Regions from separate parts of the Streptomyces solitudinis genome, predicted to be linked through region 2. Evidence: predicted binding sites of a transcription regulator. Region 2 holds the regulator's gene; each other region holds the start of a gene.

Region 1 (5,036 bases), on a different contig from region 2:
ACCGGGTGCGTCACCTCGGCGGCGGCGCCCGCGTTGGGTGCCGAGCCGAGGCCCGCCTCGTTGGAGAACATGCCGCGCCGCACACCCTGCTGGATGGCCGCGCCCACCGCGCCGCCGGCCACCTCGCGCAGGCCGAGCGCGCCGCCGACGATGTCGCCGAAGACCCGCGGCACGTCCCCGAGGTTCAGCACGACGACGACGGCACCCATCAGCAGGTAGAGCACCGCCATGACGGGCACCAGCCACGTCGTCACGCGGGCGATGCGCCGCACTCCGCCGAAGACGACCAGGGCGAGCGCCACGGCGCTGACCGCGCCGATCACGGCGGGGAACCAGTCGGAGTCGCCGCCGGGCAGCGAGCCGGAGGTGACGGACCTGATGGTGTTGGACTGCACCGCGTTGAAGACGAACCCGAAGGTCAGGGTGATGACGACGGCGAACAGCACGCCCGCCCAGCGCTTCTTGAGGCCGCGCTCCATGTAGTAGGCCGGGCCGCCCCGGTAGGTGCCGCCGGCCCGGTGGTCGCGCACCTTGTACAGCTGGGCGAGGGCCGACTCCACGAAGGCGGACGCCGCGCCGATGAGCGCCATGACCCACATCCAGAACACGGCGCCCGCGCCGCCGAGGGTGATGGCGCTCGCCACACCCGCGATGTTGCCGGTGCCCACGCGGGCGGCGGCGGAGATCGTGAAGGCGCCGAAGGAGGACACCGACTTCCCGCCGTCCTTCGTGGGGCCCTGCGGGGTCTTGTCCTTCAGGACGCGGAACATCTCCGGCAGCAGACGCAGCTGCACGCCGCGTGAGCGCAGGGTGAACCAGAGCCCTGCGCCGGCCACCAGGGGGATCAGCAGCCAGGTCCAGAAGACGTCGTTGACGTCGATGATGAAGGCGTCCAGCGTTTCCATGCGGTCCTCGGTGTGCTCGCGGTGGGGGCCCGGCGGCGGCGGGAGCACGCGAGCCGCGCCGGCCGGCGGAGACGAGGGCTCCGCAAACCTCGGACCCCCTACCCGCCGCGCAAAACGCCACACACATGCCCGTACGTGCCCCGGCTCACACTCCGGGGGTCCGGGAGATCATCCGCGACCGGACCCGGAACCGCCGCGGGCGGCCGGACGGGAGGGGGACGGAGACGGGCCCCGGACACGCCGCTGGGGCGGCGCCCGGTACGGGCGCCGCCCCAGCGGACGGGACGGTTGATCACCAGGGGCGATCAGAAGTCCATGCCACCGCCCATGCCACCGGTCGGGTCGGCGGCACCGGCCGCGGCCTTCTCCGGCTTGTCGGCGATGACGGCCTCGGTGGTGAGGAACAGCGCGGCGATCGACGCGGCGTTCTGCAGCGCGGAACGGGTCACCTTGGCGGGGTCGATGATGCCCTCGGCGATCATGTCGACGTACTCGCCGGTGGCCGCGTTGAGACCGTGGCCCGGGGTCAGGTTGCGCACCTTCTCCACGATGACGCCGCCCTCAAGACCGGCGTTGACCGCGATCTGCTTGAGCGGGGCCTCCAGGGCCAGCTTGACGGCGGCGGCACCGGTGGCCTCGTCGCCCTCCAGCTCCAGCTTCTCGAACACGGCGGTCGCCTGGAGCAGGGCCACGCCACCACCGGCGACGATGCCCTCCTCGACGGCGGCCTTCGCGTTGCGCACCGCGTCCTCGATGCGGTGCTTGCGCTCCTTCAGCTCCACCTCGGTGGCGGCACCGGCCTTGATGACGGCCACGCCGCCGGCCAGCTTCGCCAGGCGCTCCTGGAGCTTCTCGCGGTCGTAGTCCGAGTCGGAGCTGTCGATCTCGGCGCGGATCTGGTTGACCCGGCCCTGGACCTGCTCGCTCTCGCCGGCACCGTCGACGATGGTCGTCTCGTCCTTGGTGACGACGACCTTGCGGGCGCGGCCCAGCATCTCCAGACCGGCGTTCTCCAGCTTGAGGCCGACCTCCTCGGAGATGACCTGGCCGCCGGTGAGGATCGCGATGTCGCCCAGCATGGCCTTGCGGCGGTCGCCGAAGCCCGGGGCCTTGACGGCGACGGACTTGAACGTGCCGCGGATCTTGTTCACGACGAGCGTGGAGAGCGCCTCGCCCTCGACGTCCTCGGCGATGATCAGCAGCGGCTTGCCCGACTGCATGACCTTCTCCAGCAGCGGCAGCAGGTCCTTGACGTTGCTGACCTTGGAGTTCGCGATCAGGATGTACGGGTCGTCGTAGACGGTCTCCATACGCTCCATGTCGGTCGCGAAGTACGCCGAGATGTAGCCCTTGTCGAAGCGCATGCCCTCGGTGAGCTCCAGCTCAAGACCGAAGGTCTGCGACTCCTCGACGGTGATGACGCCTTCCTTGCCGACCTTGTCCATGGCCTCGGCGATCAGCTCGCCGATCTGGACGTCCGCGGCGGAGATGGAGGCGGTGGAGGCGATCTGCTCCTTGGTCTCCACGTCCTTGGCCTGCTCCAGCAGGGCGGCGGAGACGGCCTCGGTGGCCTTCTCGATGCCCCGCTTCAGCGCCATCGGGTTGGCGCCGGCGGCCACGTTGCGCAGACCCTCGCGGACCAGCGCCTGGGCGAGGACGGTCGCGGTCGTCGTGCCGTCACCGGCGACGTCGTCCGTCTTCTTGGCGACCTCCTTGACGAGCTCGGCGCCGATCTTCTCGTACGCGTCCTCGAGCTCGATCTCCTTGGCGATGGAGACACCGTCGTTGGTGATCGTGGGGGCGCCCCACTTCTTCTCCAGCACGACGTTGCGGCCCTTGGGGCCGAGCGTGACCTTGACGGCGTCGGCGAGCTGGTTCATGCCGCGTTCGAGGCCGCGCCGCGCCTCCTCGTCGAACGCGATGATCTTGGCCATGTGAAGTGGTCCTCCCAGGACTGGGGTGGATTGCTCCGGACCGCGGCGCCCGCGACGGACGGCCTGCGAGCCCCGGCGGCCTTTCCCGCCCGGCCTCACGGACCTCACCGAACCGGTCCTTCTTTGTCACTCTCATGCGCAGAGTGCTAAGCCCAATGATTAGCACTCGACCCCTCCGAGTGCAAGCGCGGGAGGTCCGGCGCTCGCGCCGGTCCGCTCGCACGGGCACCCCGGGGCGGGCACCCGGCGGGGTGCGGGGCCGGTGCGCGGCGCGCGCCCCGGCGGGCGCGGGCGGGGTACCGGAGAGGTGCGCGGCGGGGTGCCGGGCGGCTACGCGGCGGGCCCGCCCGGCCCGGACGGGCGGGTGCGGCGGGCGGGCACGCCACGGGGCCCGGACTTCCGTGGAAGCCCGGACCCCGGGGTGGTGTGTGGCGGTCGGCGCTCAGGCACTCAGGCGGACCATGTCCGCCTGCGGGCCCTTCTGTCCTTGCGAGATCTCGAACTCGACCCGCTGCCCTTCCTCAAGGGTGCGGTACCCGTCCATCTGGATCGCGCTGTAGTGGACGAACACGTCCGCACCACCGTCGACCGCGATGAAGCCGTAGCCCTTCTCCGCGTTGAACCACTTGACGGTGCCCTGAGCCATTCCTAACTCCCCTATTACTGGCCCTTGCACGAGACCGCACTCCGCGGACCCGGGTCAGAAGTCACCCCCTGGGTCGAGGGGGTGTGCGCCGGAACGCGTCGACCGCCGCTGAATGTATCTGCACGAACGCCCTCCGCAACAGGTCAATCCGACGAGAATTCCGCAGGCGCTCGAACGGCGATTCCAGGGCGGGGCCCGCAAACGGGGACAAGTCCGGCCGGACATAGCGGATCAACCCGACAAATGTTTCTGCATTTTCGGGCACAAGTTGTCGCGCGGGTCGGGCACCACCGAGGGGCCGCTGTGACACGTGAGGCGAGGGGTTCGGGCTCACCCTACCGCCCCCCGCACCTCCGGAATGACCACCTCCGGTTCGCCGTGTCCCGCGCGGGCGCCCGCGCCGGCGCCCCGGGCCGCCCCGCGCCGCACACACGCGGGCGGCCCCGCTCCGGCGAGGGAGCGGGGCCGCCCGAACGGTCCTGGGGAGCGCTTACGCGCCGCCTGCCACGGCGGGGATGATGGAGACGCCCGCGCCGTCCGGCACCGGCGTGGCGAGGCCCTCCGCGAACCGCACGTCGTCGTCGTTGACGTAGACGTTCACGAATCGGCGGAGCTTGCCCGTGTCGTCCAGGACGCGCGCCCCGATCCCGGTGTGGTTCTTCTCCAGGTCGGCCAGCACCTCGGCGAGGGTGGCGCCCTCGGCCGGAACCTCGGACTTGCCGCCGGTGTAGGTGCGCAGGATGGTCGGAATGCGGACGTTAACGCTCATGCGGTGTTCACCTTCGTACGAAAACGGAACGGGTCAGGCCAGGCCGGCGGCGCGGAAGGCGTCCAGCGAGGGGCGGATGACGGCCGAGGGGCCGGTCGTCGGGGCGACGGCGTCCAGGGTCTTGAGGCCGTCGCCGGTGTTGAGCACGACCGTGGTCAGCGCCGGGTCCAGCACGCCCGCCTCGATCAGCTTGCGGGTGACACCGACGGTCACCCCGCCGGCCGTCTCCGCGAAGACGCCCTCGGTGCGGGCGAGCAGCTTGATCGCCTCCACGACCTGCCCGTCGTTCACGTCCTCGACCGCGCCGCCGGTCCTGCGGGCGATGTCCAGCACGTACGGGCCGTCCGCCGGGTTGCCGATGGCCAGCGACTTGGCGATGGTGTCGGGCCGCACGGGCCGCACCACGTCGTGCCCGGCCTTGAACGCCCGCGAGACCGGCGAGCACCCCTCGGCCTGGGCGCCGAAGATCCGGTACGGCCGGTCCTCGACCAGGCCGAGCGCGATCAGCTCGCGCAGGCCCTTGTCGATCTTCGTGAGCTGCGAGCCGGAGGCGATCGGGATCACGAGCTGGTCCGGCAGCCGCCAGCCGAGCTGCTCGCAGATCTCGTACGCGAGCGTCTTGGAGCCCTCGGCATAGTACGGGCGCAGGTTCACGTTCACGAAGCCCCAGCCCTCGCCGGCCGGGTCCCCGATCAGCTCGCTGCAGAAGCGGTTCACGTCGTCGTAGGTGCCCTCGATGCCGACCAGCTCGCCCCCGTAGACGGCGGCCATCACGACCTTGC
Region 2 (5,036 bases):
CCGCACGGAGACGGCGTGCCGCCCCTCCGGGCCGTCCACCACGACGGGGCCGGTGCCCAGCCGTGCGGGATCGACGACGAAGACGGGGGCGGTCATCGGGCACTTCCGGTCATCGGGCGCTTTCCTCCGGGCGGGCCGAACCGCCGCCCCCCATCGGCGCCTGCGCGAGGGGATGCTCGTGCGGGGCGCTCACCGGGGGCGGCGCGGGCGGTGTCACCTGCCGTTCCAGGCGTCCTTCAACCGGGAGAACAGCCCCTGCTGGCCGGGCTGGAACTGGCCCGTGGGCCGCTCCTCGCCGCGCAGCTTGGCGAGCTTGCGCAGCAGCTCCTCCTGCTCGGGCTCCAGCTTGCTGGGCGTGGTCACCTCGACGTGCACGATGAGGTCGCCGCGCCCGTTGCCGCGCAGGTGGGTGACGCCGCGCCCGTGCAGCGGGATCGACTGCCCCGACTGGGTGCCCGGCCTGATGTCCACGTCCTCGACGCCGTCCAGCGTCTCCAGCGGGCACTGGGTGCCCAGCGCCGCCGCCGTCATCGGGATGGTGACGGTGCAGTGCAGGTCGTCGCCGCGCCGCTGGAAGACCTGGTGCTGGGCCTCGCGGATCTCGACGTACAGGTCACCGGCCGGGCCGCCGCCCGGGCCGACCTCACCCTCGCCCGCGAGCTGGATGCGGGTGCCGTTGTCCACGCCCGCCGGGATCTTCACGGTGAGGCTGCGGCGCGAGCGCACCCGCCCGTCTCCCGCGCACTCGGGGCAGGGCGTGGGCACGACCGTGCCGAAGCCCTGGCACTGCGGGCAGGGCCGCGACGTCATGACCTGGCCCAGGAAGGACCGGGTGACCTGGGAGACCTCGCCCCGGCCGCGGCACATGTCGCAGGTCTGCGCCGAGGTGCCGGGGGCCGCGCCCTCGCCGCTGCACGGGGTGCAGACGGTCGCGGTGTCGACCTGGATCTCCTTGGTGGTGCCGAACGCGGCCTCCTCCAGGGTGATCTCCAGACGGATCATGGCGTCCTGCCCGCGCCGGGTGCGCGAGCGCGGCCCGCGCTGCGCGGAGGCGCCGAAGAAGGCGTCCATGATGTCGGAGAAGTTGCCGAAGCCCCCGGCGCCGAAACCGCCGGACGCGCCGCCCGCCGGGTCACCGCCCAGGTCGTACATCTGCTTCTTCTGCGGGTCCGACAGGACCTCGTAAGCGGTGTTGATCTCCTTGAACCGCTCCTGGGTCTTCGGGTCCGGGTTCACGTCCGGGTGCAGCTCGCGCGCCAGCCGGCGGAACGCCTTCTTGATCTCGTCCTGCGAAGCGTCGCGCTGCACGCCCAGGATCGCGTAGTAGTCCGTGGCCACTTAAGACTCCGCGAGAAACTGTCCGACGTAACGTGCCACTGCGCGTACCGCTCCCATCGTTCCGGGGTAGTCCATGCGGGTCGGTCCGACCACGCCGAGCTTGGCGACCGCCTGGTCGCCGGAACCGTAACCGACCGAGACCACGGACGTGGAATTGAGACCCTCGTGCTCGTTCTCGTGCCCGATGCGGACCATGACCCCGGGGTCGGTGGCCTCACCGAGCAGTTTGAGCAGCACGACCTGCTCTTCCAGCGCCTCCAGCACCGGCCGGATCATCACCGGGAAGTCGTTCCCGAAGCGGGTGAGATTGGCCGTGCCGCCGATCACCAGCCGCTCCTCCGTCTCCTCCACCAGCGTCTCCAGCAGCGTCGCCACCACGGCGGAGACGGCGCCGCGGTCCTCCGCGTCGAAGGACTCCGCGAGGTCCTGCACGAGCTGCGGGACCGCCGTGAAGCGCTGGCCGGCGACCCGGCTGTTCAGCCGCGCGCGCAGGTCGGCCACCGCGCTCTCCCCCACCGGCCCCGGGCAGTCCACCATGCGCTGCTCGACGCGGCCGGTGTCGGTGATCAGCACCAGCATCACCCGGGCCGGGGCCAGCGCCAGCAGCTCCACGTGCCGCACCGTGGACCGGGTCAGCGACGGGTACTGCACGACGGCGACCTGCCGGGTGAGCTGCGCCAGCAGCCGCACCGTGCGGCCCACGACGTCGTCCAGGTCGACGGCGCCGTCCAGGAAGTGCGTGATCGCCCGGCGCTCGGGGACCGACAGCGGCTTGACGCCCGCGAGCCGGTCCACGAACAGCCGGTAGCCCTTGTCCGTGGGGATGCGCCCCGCACTGGTGTGCGGCTGGGCGATGTACCCCTCGTCCTCCAGGGCCGCCATGTCGTTGCGCACGGTCGCCGGGGAGACGTTGAGGCTGTGCCGCTCGGTGAGCGCCTTGGACCCCACGGGCTCCTCGGTGCCCACGTAGTCCTGGACGATCGCGCGCAGGACCTTGAGTCGGCGTTCGCTGAGCATGGCTGCGCACCTCCCGTCCGGCCGTGACCGCCTGCTTCCCGTCTTGGCACTCCGCGTGTTCGAGTGCCAACGTGTCCGGGCCAGTGTACGGCCGGGCCCTACGGGCGGGGCAAGGCGGCCGCACGGCGGCCGTGGCGGGAGTCGCACGGCGGCCGTGGCGGGAGTCGCGCCGGGGGCGCCGCAGGGGCGGGTGCCACGGGCGCGGCCGGGGCGGGACACCGGGGGCGCCGCCGTGCCGGGGGCGCTAGCGTCGCCCCATGACCGGTGAGTGGGAGCAGCCGGCCCCCGGCGTCGTACGCCGCAGGCTGCCGGGCTGGGACGAGACGGTCGGTGCCGTACGCGGCGCCGAGGGCGTACTGGTGGTGGACACCGGCGCCTCGCTGCGCGACGGCGCCGCGCTGCGCCTGGAGGTCCGGGAGCGGTTCGGGCTCCCGGTCACGCACGTGGCGCTCACGCACCCGCACTTCGACCACGTCTTCGGCACCGCCGCGTTCGCCGGGGCCGAGGTCTACGGCGCCGTCGGCACGGCGGACCTGTTCCCCCGCGCGGCGGAGGAGCTGCGCGCCGACGCGGTGCGGCACGGAATGGACCCGGAGCGCGCCGCGCAGGCGGCGGACGTCCTGCTCGCCCCGCGCCACCAGGTCTCCGGCGAACTGACGCTGGACCTCGGCGGGGGACGCCGGGTGATGCTGGCCAACGTCGGCCCCGGCCACACCGGGCACGACCTCGCCGTGCTGGTGCCGGGCGATCCGGAGGTCGTCTTCTGCGGCGACCTGGTGGAGGAGTCCGGCGCGCCCCAGGCCGGGCCCGACGCGCACCCCGCACACTGGCCCGCCGCGCTGGACCGGCTGCTGGCGCTGGGCGGCGAGGACGCCGTCTACGTCCCCGGGCACGGCGCGCTCGTCGACGCCGCCTTCGTCCGCCGCCAGCGCGACGCACTGGCCCGCCGCCACCGGTGAGACGGGACGGGCCCGGTGCCAACGCGCCGCGCGGGAGGGCGTCCCCCGCCGGGGCCGCACGGCACAATGGCCGCATGCGCAGCGGTCATGACAGGTACGCGGGCGTGGACTTCACCGCGCCCTGGAAGCGGCAGGCTCCCGCCCCCGAGGTCCCGGCGGACCCCGGCCTCGTCGTCGAGGAGGCCACGACCGGCTTCTGCGGCGCGGTCGTCCGCTGGGAGAAGACGGCGCAGGGCCCCACCGTCACCCTGGAGGACCGCTTCGGCAAACACCGCGTCTTCCCGATGGAGCCGCGCGGTTTCCTGCTGGAGGGCCGCCCCGCCACCCTCGTCCCGCCCCGCGCGGCGTCCCGCCCGGAGAGGGCCGCGCCCCGGCGGACGGCCTCCGGGTCCCTCGCCGTGCCCGGCGCGCGCGCCCGGGTCGCCCGCGCCGGGCGGATCTACGTCGAGGGCCGCCACGACGCCGAACTCGTCGAGCGGGTGTGGGGCGACGACCTGCGCATCGAGGGCGTCGTCGTGGAGTACCTGGCGGGCGTGGACGACCTGCCCGCCGTCGTCGAGGCGTTCGGCCCCACCCCGGACGCCCGGCTCGGCGTCCTCGTGGACCACCTCGTGCCGGGGTCCAAGGAGTCCCGCATCGCGGCACGGGTCAGCGGCGAGGACGTCCTCGTCGTCGGCCACCCCTTCGTGGACGTGTGGGCGGCCGTCAAGCCCGCGTCCGTCGGCATCGGGCGCTGGCCGGAGGTGCCGCGCGGCCAGGACTGGAAGACGGGCGTGTGCCGCGCGCTCGGCTGGCCGGAGAACACCGGCGCCGCCTGGCAGCGCATCCTGGGCTCGGTGCGCTCCTACCGCGACCTGGAGCCGGAGCTGCTCGGCCCGGTGGAGCGGCTCATCGACCACGTCACCGTGGGCGGCCCCACGGGGTGAACCCGGGCGGCGCCCGGCCCGGGACCGTCCGCGCGGGCGATCACGGACAATGGACGCATGCCCTCCGCACTCCCCGACGGCGAGCCCGTGCCCGAGGACGGCGCGCTGCCCGCGTCCGCCCTGGCCGGGAGCGCCGGCCGCCCTCTCGGCTTCTACCTGCACGTCCCCTACTGCGCGACGCGCTGCGGCTACTGCGACTTCAACACGTACACCGCCAGCGAGCTGCGCGGGTCCGGCGGCACCCTGGCCACCCGGGAGAACTACGCGGCCACGCTCGCCGACGAGGTGCGGCTCGCCCGGAAGGTGCTGGGCGACGACCCGCGCCCGGTGCGGACGGTGTTCGTCGGCGGCGGCACGCCCACCCTGCTGCCCGCCGCCGACCTGGGCCGCATGCTCGCCGCCGTCCGGGAGGAGTTCGGACTCGCGGACGACGCCGAGGTCACCACCGAGGCCAACCCGGAGTCCGTCGACGCGGCGTACCTGGCGGAGCTGCGGGCGGCCGGATTCACCCGCGTCTCCTTCGGCATGCAGAGCGCCCGCGCCCACGTGCTGCGGGTGCTGGAGCGCACCCACACCCCGGGCCGCCCCGAGGAGTGCGTCGCCGAGGCGCGCGCCGCGGGCTTCGAGCACGTCAACCTGGACCTGATCTACGGCACGCCCGGCGAGAGCGACGACGACTGGCGCGCGACCCTGGACGCCGCGGTCGGCGCCGGACCCGACCACGTCTCGGCGTACGCGCTCATCGTGGAGGAGGGCACCCGGCTGGCCCGGCGCGTGCGGCGCGGCGAGGTGCCGA
Region 3 (5,036 bases), on a different contig from region 2:
GCGAGGCCCGGCCCTGCCAGACGCCGAACCGGGCGTCCTGCTGGTCGGCCGCCCACGCCACCCGGCCCGTGCCGAACTGCATGGGCCCCACCGCGACCGTCCCGCCGCGCTCCCGGATGCGGTCGGCCATCCGGTTGGCGTCCTCCACGCCGAAGTAGACGCTCCAGCTCGCGACGAAGCTCCTGGTCCCGGGGGTCATGCCGAGCCCGGCCACCGGCTCGCCGTCCGCCGTGGCGACGCAGTAGCCCTCCTCGGCCCGGAAACCCGGCCGGTACTCCCAGCCCAGCACCCGCGTGTAGAAGCGCTGGGCGGAGTCCAGGTCGTGCGTCATGAGGCTCACCCAGCACGGCGCCCCGTGGACGGCACCGGTCAGCTCGGGCACGCCGCTCACCTCGCTCTCGTCGGCGGTTGTCGCTCCTACCCTCCGGTGCCCGCCACACGGCCCGCCACACGGACGCGTACGGCTGAATATCCGCGTCCGGCTCAGACCGGGTGGCCCAGCAGCATCGTGGGGGCCCCGGCCACCCGGGTGAGGAAGACGGTCACGGCGTGCGGCCCGGACGGCTTCAGCTTGCGCCGCAGCTCCTCCGGCTCCACGGCCGAGCCGCGCTTCTTGACGGTCACCGTGCCCACCCCGCGTTCGCGCAGCAGGGCGCGCAGCCGCTTGACGTGGAAGGGCAGCACGTCGGTGATCTCGTAGGCGCGGGCGTACGGCGTCGGGCGGAGTTCCCCGGAGGTGACGTAGGCGATGGTGGGGTCGATAAGGTGCCCGTCCACCCGTTCGGCGACCTCGGCGACGAGGTGGGCGCGGATGACGGCGCCGTCCGGCTCGTACAGGTACCGGCGGACGGGGCCGGCCGGGGGATCGGGCAGCCCGGTGCCGGTCAGCGAGGCCCCGCCGGGCAGCAGCGTGGCCCGTACACCGGGCGGGCCGCCGAACCAGAACACCGCCTCCTTCACCTCCCCGGCCACCGAGATCCACTCCGCCTCCGCCTCGGGGGGCACGGTCTCGTGCGGCACCCCGGGGGCCAGCTTGAGCGCGGCGTGCGGGGCGCGGCGGGCGGCGTCCAGGGCCCAGGACAGCGGGGGCGAGAACGCCTCGGGGTCGAAGACCCGCCCGCGTCCGCCGCGCCGCGCCGGGTCGACGAAGACGGCGTCGCAGCCGCCGGTGTCCACCTCGGTGACGTCGGCGCAGCGCACCTCGATCCGGTCGGCCAGGCCCAGGGCGGCGGCGTTGGCGGTGATGACGGCGCAGGTCAGCGGGGAGCGGTCCACGGCGAGTACGTGCACCCCGGCGCGGGCCAGGGCGATGGCGTCGCCGCCGACGCCGCAGCACAGGTCGGCCAGCCGCCGTACCCCGCGCCCGGCCAGCCGTGCGGCCCGGTAGGCGGCGACGGCGGTCCGGGTGGCCTGCTCGACGCCGTCGGGCGTGAAGTACATGCGTGCCGCGTCCCGGGCGCCGAACTTGGCCACCGCCCGCTGCCGCAGCCGGGCCTGGCCCAGCGCAGCGGAGACCAGTGCGGGGTCGTGGCCGCGGCGCAGCCGGGTGGCGACGGCCAGTTCGTCGGCGGCGTCGTAGTCGCCCAGTCCGGCCAGCAGTCGCTGCCCCTCCTCGGTCAGGAGGGCGCGGAAGGCGGCGAGCCGGGTGTCGTCGGTCGGCGTGTCGGGTGATGCGGATGCGGCCACACGGCCCATTTTCCCCCGTGGCGCGCGATGCCGCGGACCTCCGGCCGGGTCCCGCTGGCACCATCCGCCACTATGACGATCAGCCGACAAGTCACACAAAACTACTGGAAGGACGGTCAGACCACGGCACCGGACGGGCGGGACGCGCCGGGGACGTCCCACCGGTCCTGGCACCACGTCCGGCGGGCCGTCGGCGCCTCCGCCGTCGTCCTGCTCGCCGTCTCCTGCGCCGCCACCGCCGGGCTGCCCGGCGGCACGGACGGCAGGGCGCGCCTGGACCAGCCGCTGGCCGCCGCCGGCGCCGCGGTACCGCTCGGCACCGCCCCGCACGCCGAGGCCGGAGCCGCCGCCGCCTCGCTGACCGGCTACGCCGAACGCCTGCGCCGCGCCGAACTGCGCCGCGTCGCCGCCGCGAAGCGCTGGGGCCTGGCCGAGGTGCCGCTGCGCCCGCCCGCCCCGCCCGACCGCAGACCGGAGCTGGCCAGCGACTCCGGGCACCTCACCGGCGACGGCCTGCCGCCCGTCATCACCCGGGTGCCGACGACGGACCGGGTCGTCTTCCTCACCGTCGACGACGGCTACGAGAAGGACCCGGCCTTCCCGCGCATGCTGCGCGAGCTGGACCTGCCCTACAGCGCTTTCATCGCCGACTACGTCGCCAGCGACGACTACGGCTACTTCCGCCGCATGCACCGCGACGGCGCGGCCGTCCACAACCACACCCTGAACCACAAGGAGCTGCCCCGGCTCTCCTACGAACACCAGCGCCGGGAGATCTGCGGCATGCAGGAGGTGCTGGAGCGCGAGATCGGGCAGGCCACGCCCCTGTTCCGGCCGCCCTACGGCGCCTACGACCGCGACACGCTGCGCGCGGCGGCCGCCTGCGGCATCCGCGCCGTGCCGCTGTGGGCCGAGGAGGCGTGGGCGCTGCGGTTCGACTGGGGCCGCGCGGACCGCAGGTTCCACCCCGGCGACATCATCCTGACCCACTTCCGGGGCCCGGAGGAGTGGGGCGGGACGATGACGGACATGCTGCGCCGGACCCTGCGCACGGTCACCGAGCAGGGCTTCGCCCTGGCCCGTCTGGAGGACTACCTCTGACCGGCGGCCGCCGCCTCCCGCACCCCGGCCGGGGCGCGCGGCCGGGCGGCGGACCCGCCCCGCGCGCCCCGGAGCGGCGCCGCGCCGCGCGTCGTTGGCACTCCGCTTGACCGAGTGCTAAGCGGGGCATAGGCTCAGCGCTGGCACTCTCCACCGGTGAGTGCCAAGGCGCGACGGGACGGTCCGGCACCCGCGACGACGGATCGACCAGGTCGCCACCTCAGACATAAGACCCCGTGAGATCTCCGAAGGGGGAGGTCGGATCGTGACGACCGCCAGCTCCAAGGTTGCCATCAAGCCGCTCGAGGACCGCATTGTGGTCCAGCCGCTCGACGCCGAACAGACCACGGCCTCGGGCCTGGTCATTCCGGACACCGCGAAGGAGAAGCCCCAGGAGGGCACCGTCCTCGCCGTGGGCCCGGGCCGCTTCGAGGACGGCAACCGCCTGCCGCTCGACGTCAAGGTCGGTGACGTCGTCCTGTACAGCAAGTACGGCGGCACCGAAGTGAAGTACAACAACGAGGAGTACCTCGTCCTCTCGGCCCGCGACGTGCTCGCGATCATCGAGAAGTAAGGCACAAGGCACACCCACGTGTTGTGATCCGCGCCCTGGTCCCCGTCACAGACAGCCGGGGCCGGGGCGCGGTTCGTTTTTGACAGCCCTGAGAGGACCTCTTACGCCATGGCGAAGATCCTGAAGTTCGACGAGGACGCCCGTCGCGCCCTGGAGCGCGGCGTCAACAAGCTGGCCGACACGGTCAAGGTGACGATCGGCCCCAAGGGCCGCAACGTCGTCATCGACAAGAAGTTCGGCGCACCGACCATCACCAACGACGGCGTGACCATCGCCCGCGAGGTCGAGGTCGAGGACCCGTACGAGAACCTCGGCGCCCAGCTCGTCAAGGAGGTGGCGACCAAGACCAACGACATCGCGGGTGACGGCACCACCACCGCGACCGTGCTGGCCCAGGCGCTCGTCCGCGAGGGCCTGCGCAACGTCGCCGCCGGCGCCTCCCCGGCCGCCCTGAAGAAGGGCATCGACGCCGCCGTCCGGGCCGTGTCGGACGACCTCATCGCGTCCGCCAGCCCCATCGACTCCAAGGCCGACATCGCCTCCGTCGCCGGGCTGTCCGCCCAGGACAAGCAGGTCGGCGAGCTGATCGCCGAGGCCATGGACAAGGTCGGCAAGGACGGCGTCATCACCGTCGAGGAGTCGCAGACCTTCGGTCTGGAGCTGGACTTCACCGAGGGCATGGCCTTCGACAAGGGCTACCTGTCGCCCTACATGGTCACCGACCAGGAGCGCATGGAGGCCGTCCTCGACGACCCCTACATCCTCATCACGCAGGGCAAGATCTCGGCCATCGCCGACCTGCTGCCGCTGCTGGAGAAGATCATGCAGGCCGGCGGCTCCCGCCCGCTGCTGATCATCGCCGAGGACGTCGAGGGCGAGGCCCTGTCCACGCTGGTCGTCAACAAGATCCGCGGCACCTTCAACGCCGTCGCCGTCAAGGCCCCCGGCTTCGGTGACCGCCGCAAGGCGATGCTCGGCGACATGGCCGCCCTCACCGGCGGCACCGTCGTCGCCGAGGAGGTCGGCCTCAAGCTCGACCAGGTCGGTCTGGACGTGCTGGGCAGCGCCCGCCGCGTCACCGTCACCAAGGACGACACCACCATCGTCGACGGTGGCGGCAAGGGCGAGGACGTGCAGGCCCGGGTCGGCCAGATCAAGGCCGAGATCGAGTCCACGGACTCGGACTGGGACCGCGAGAAGCTCCAGGAGCGCCTGGCCAAGCTGGCCGGCGGCGTGTGCGTCATCCGTGTCGGCGCGGCCACCGAGGTCGAGCTGAAGGAGAAGAAGCACCGTCTGGAGGACGCCATCTCCGCGACCCGCGCCGCGGTCGAGGAGGGCATCGTCTCCGGTGGCGGCTCCGCGCTCGTCCACTCCGCGAAGGTCCTGGCCGACAGCCTCGGCAAGACCGACGACGAGGCCACCGGTGTCGCCGTCGTGCGCCGCGCCGTCGTCGAGCCGCTGCGCTGGATCGCGGAGAACGCGGGCCTGGAGGGCTACGTCATCACCTCCAAGGTCGCCGAGCTGGAGAAGGGCCACGGCTTCAACGCCGCGACCGGCGAGTACGGCGACCTGGTGAAGGCCGGCGTCATCGACCCGGTCAAGGTCACCCGCTCCGCGCTGGAGAACGCCGCGTCCATCGCCTCGCTGCTCCTGACGACCGAGACCCTGGTCGTCG

What was found. The regulator HrcA, encoded in region 2, represses chaperone genes, less so after heat shock. The targets are predictions, from matches to a motif close to TTNGCACTCNGNNNNNCNGAGTGCNAA.
Region 1: a site for HrcA is predicted at 2,963-2,989, ahead of groL (chaperonin GroEL). Genes of this name have one in related genera too.
Region 3: a site for HrcA is predicted at 2,882-2,908, ahead of groES (co-chaperone GroES). Genes of this name have one in related genera too.

What each region holds. Positions count from the first base shown of each region.
Region 1 covers NZ_JAZDCW010000005.1:413,317-418,352, forward strand. Annotated here, with positions in the region: gene V1J52_RS15930 (alanine/glycine:cation symporter family protein) at 1-905, opposite strand, end outside; gene groL (chaperonin GroEL) at 1,211-2,839, opposite strand; gene V1J52_RS15940 (cold-shock protein) at 3,282-3,485, opposite strand; gene V1J52_RS15945 (MoaD/ThiS family protein) at 3,976-4,254, opposite strand; gene thrC (threonine synthase) at 4,288-5,036, opposite strand, start outside.
Region 2 covers NZ_JAZDCW010000003.1:451,005-456,040, reverse strand. Annotated here, with positions in the region: gene V1J52_RS09515 (16S rRNA (uracil(1498)-N(3))-methyltransferase) at 1-96, opposite strand, end outside; gene dnaJ (molecular chaperone DnaJ) at 214-1,338, opposite strand; gene hrcA (heat-inducible transcriptional repressor HrcA) at 1,339-2,355, opposite strand; gene V1J52_RS09500 (MBL fold metallo-hydrolase) at 2,613-3,314, shown strand; gene V1J52_RS09495 (DUF3097 domain-containing protein) at 3,389-4,240, shown strand; gene hemW (radical SAM family heme chaperone HemW) at 4,298-5,036, shown strand, end outside.
Region 3 covers NZ_JAZDCW010000002.1:843,347-848,382, reverse strand. Annotated here, with positions in the region: gene V1J52_RS07460 (VOC family protein) at 1-382, opposite strand, end outside; gene V1J52_RS07455 (class I SAM-dependent methyltransferase) at 484-1,695, opposite strand; gene V1J52_RS07450 (polysaccharide deacetylase family protein) at 1,759-2,787, shown strand; gene groES (co-chaperone GroES) at 3,053-3,361, shown strand; gene groL (chaperonin GroEL) at 3,470-5,036, shown strand, end outside.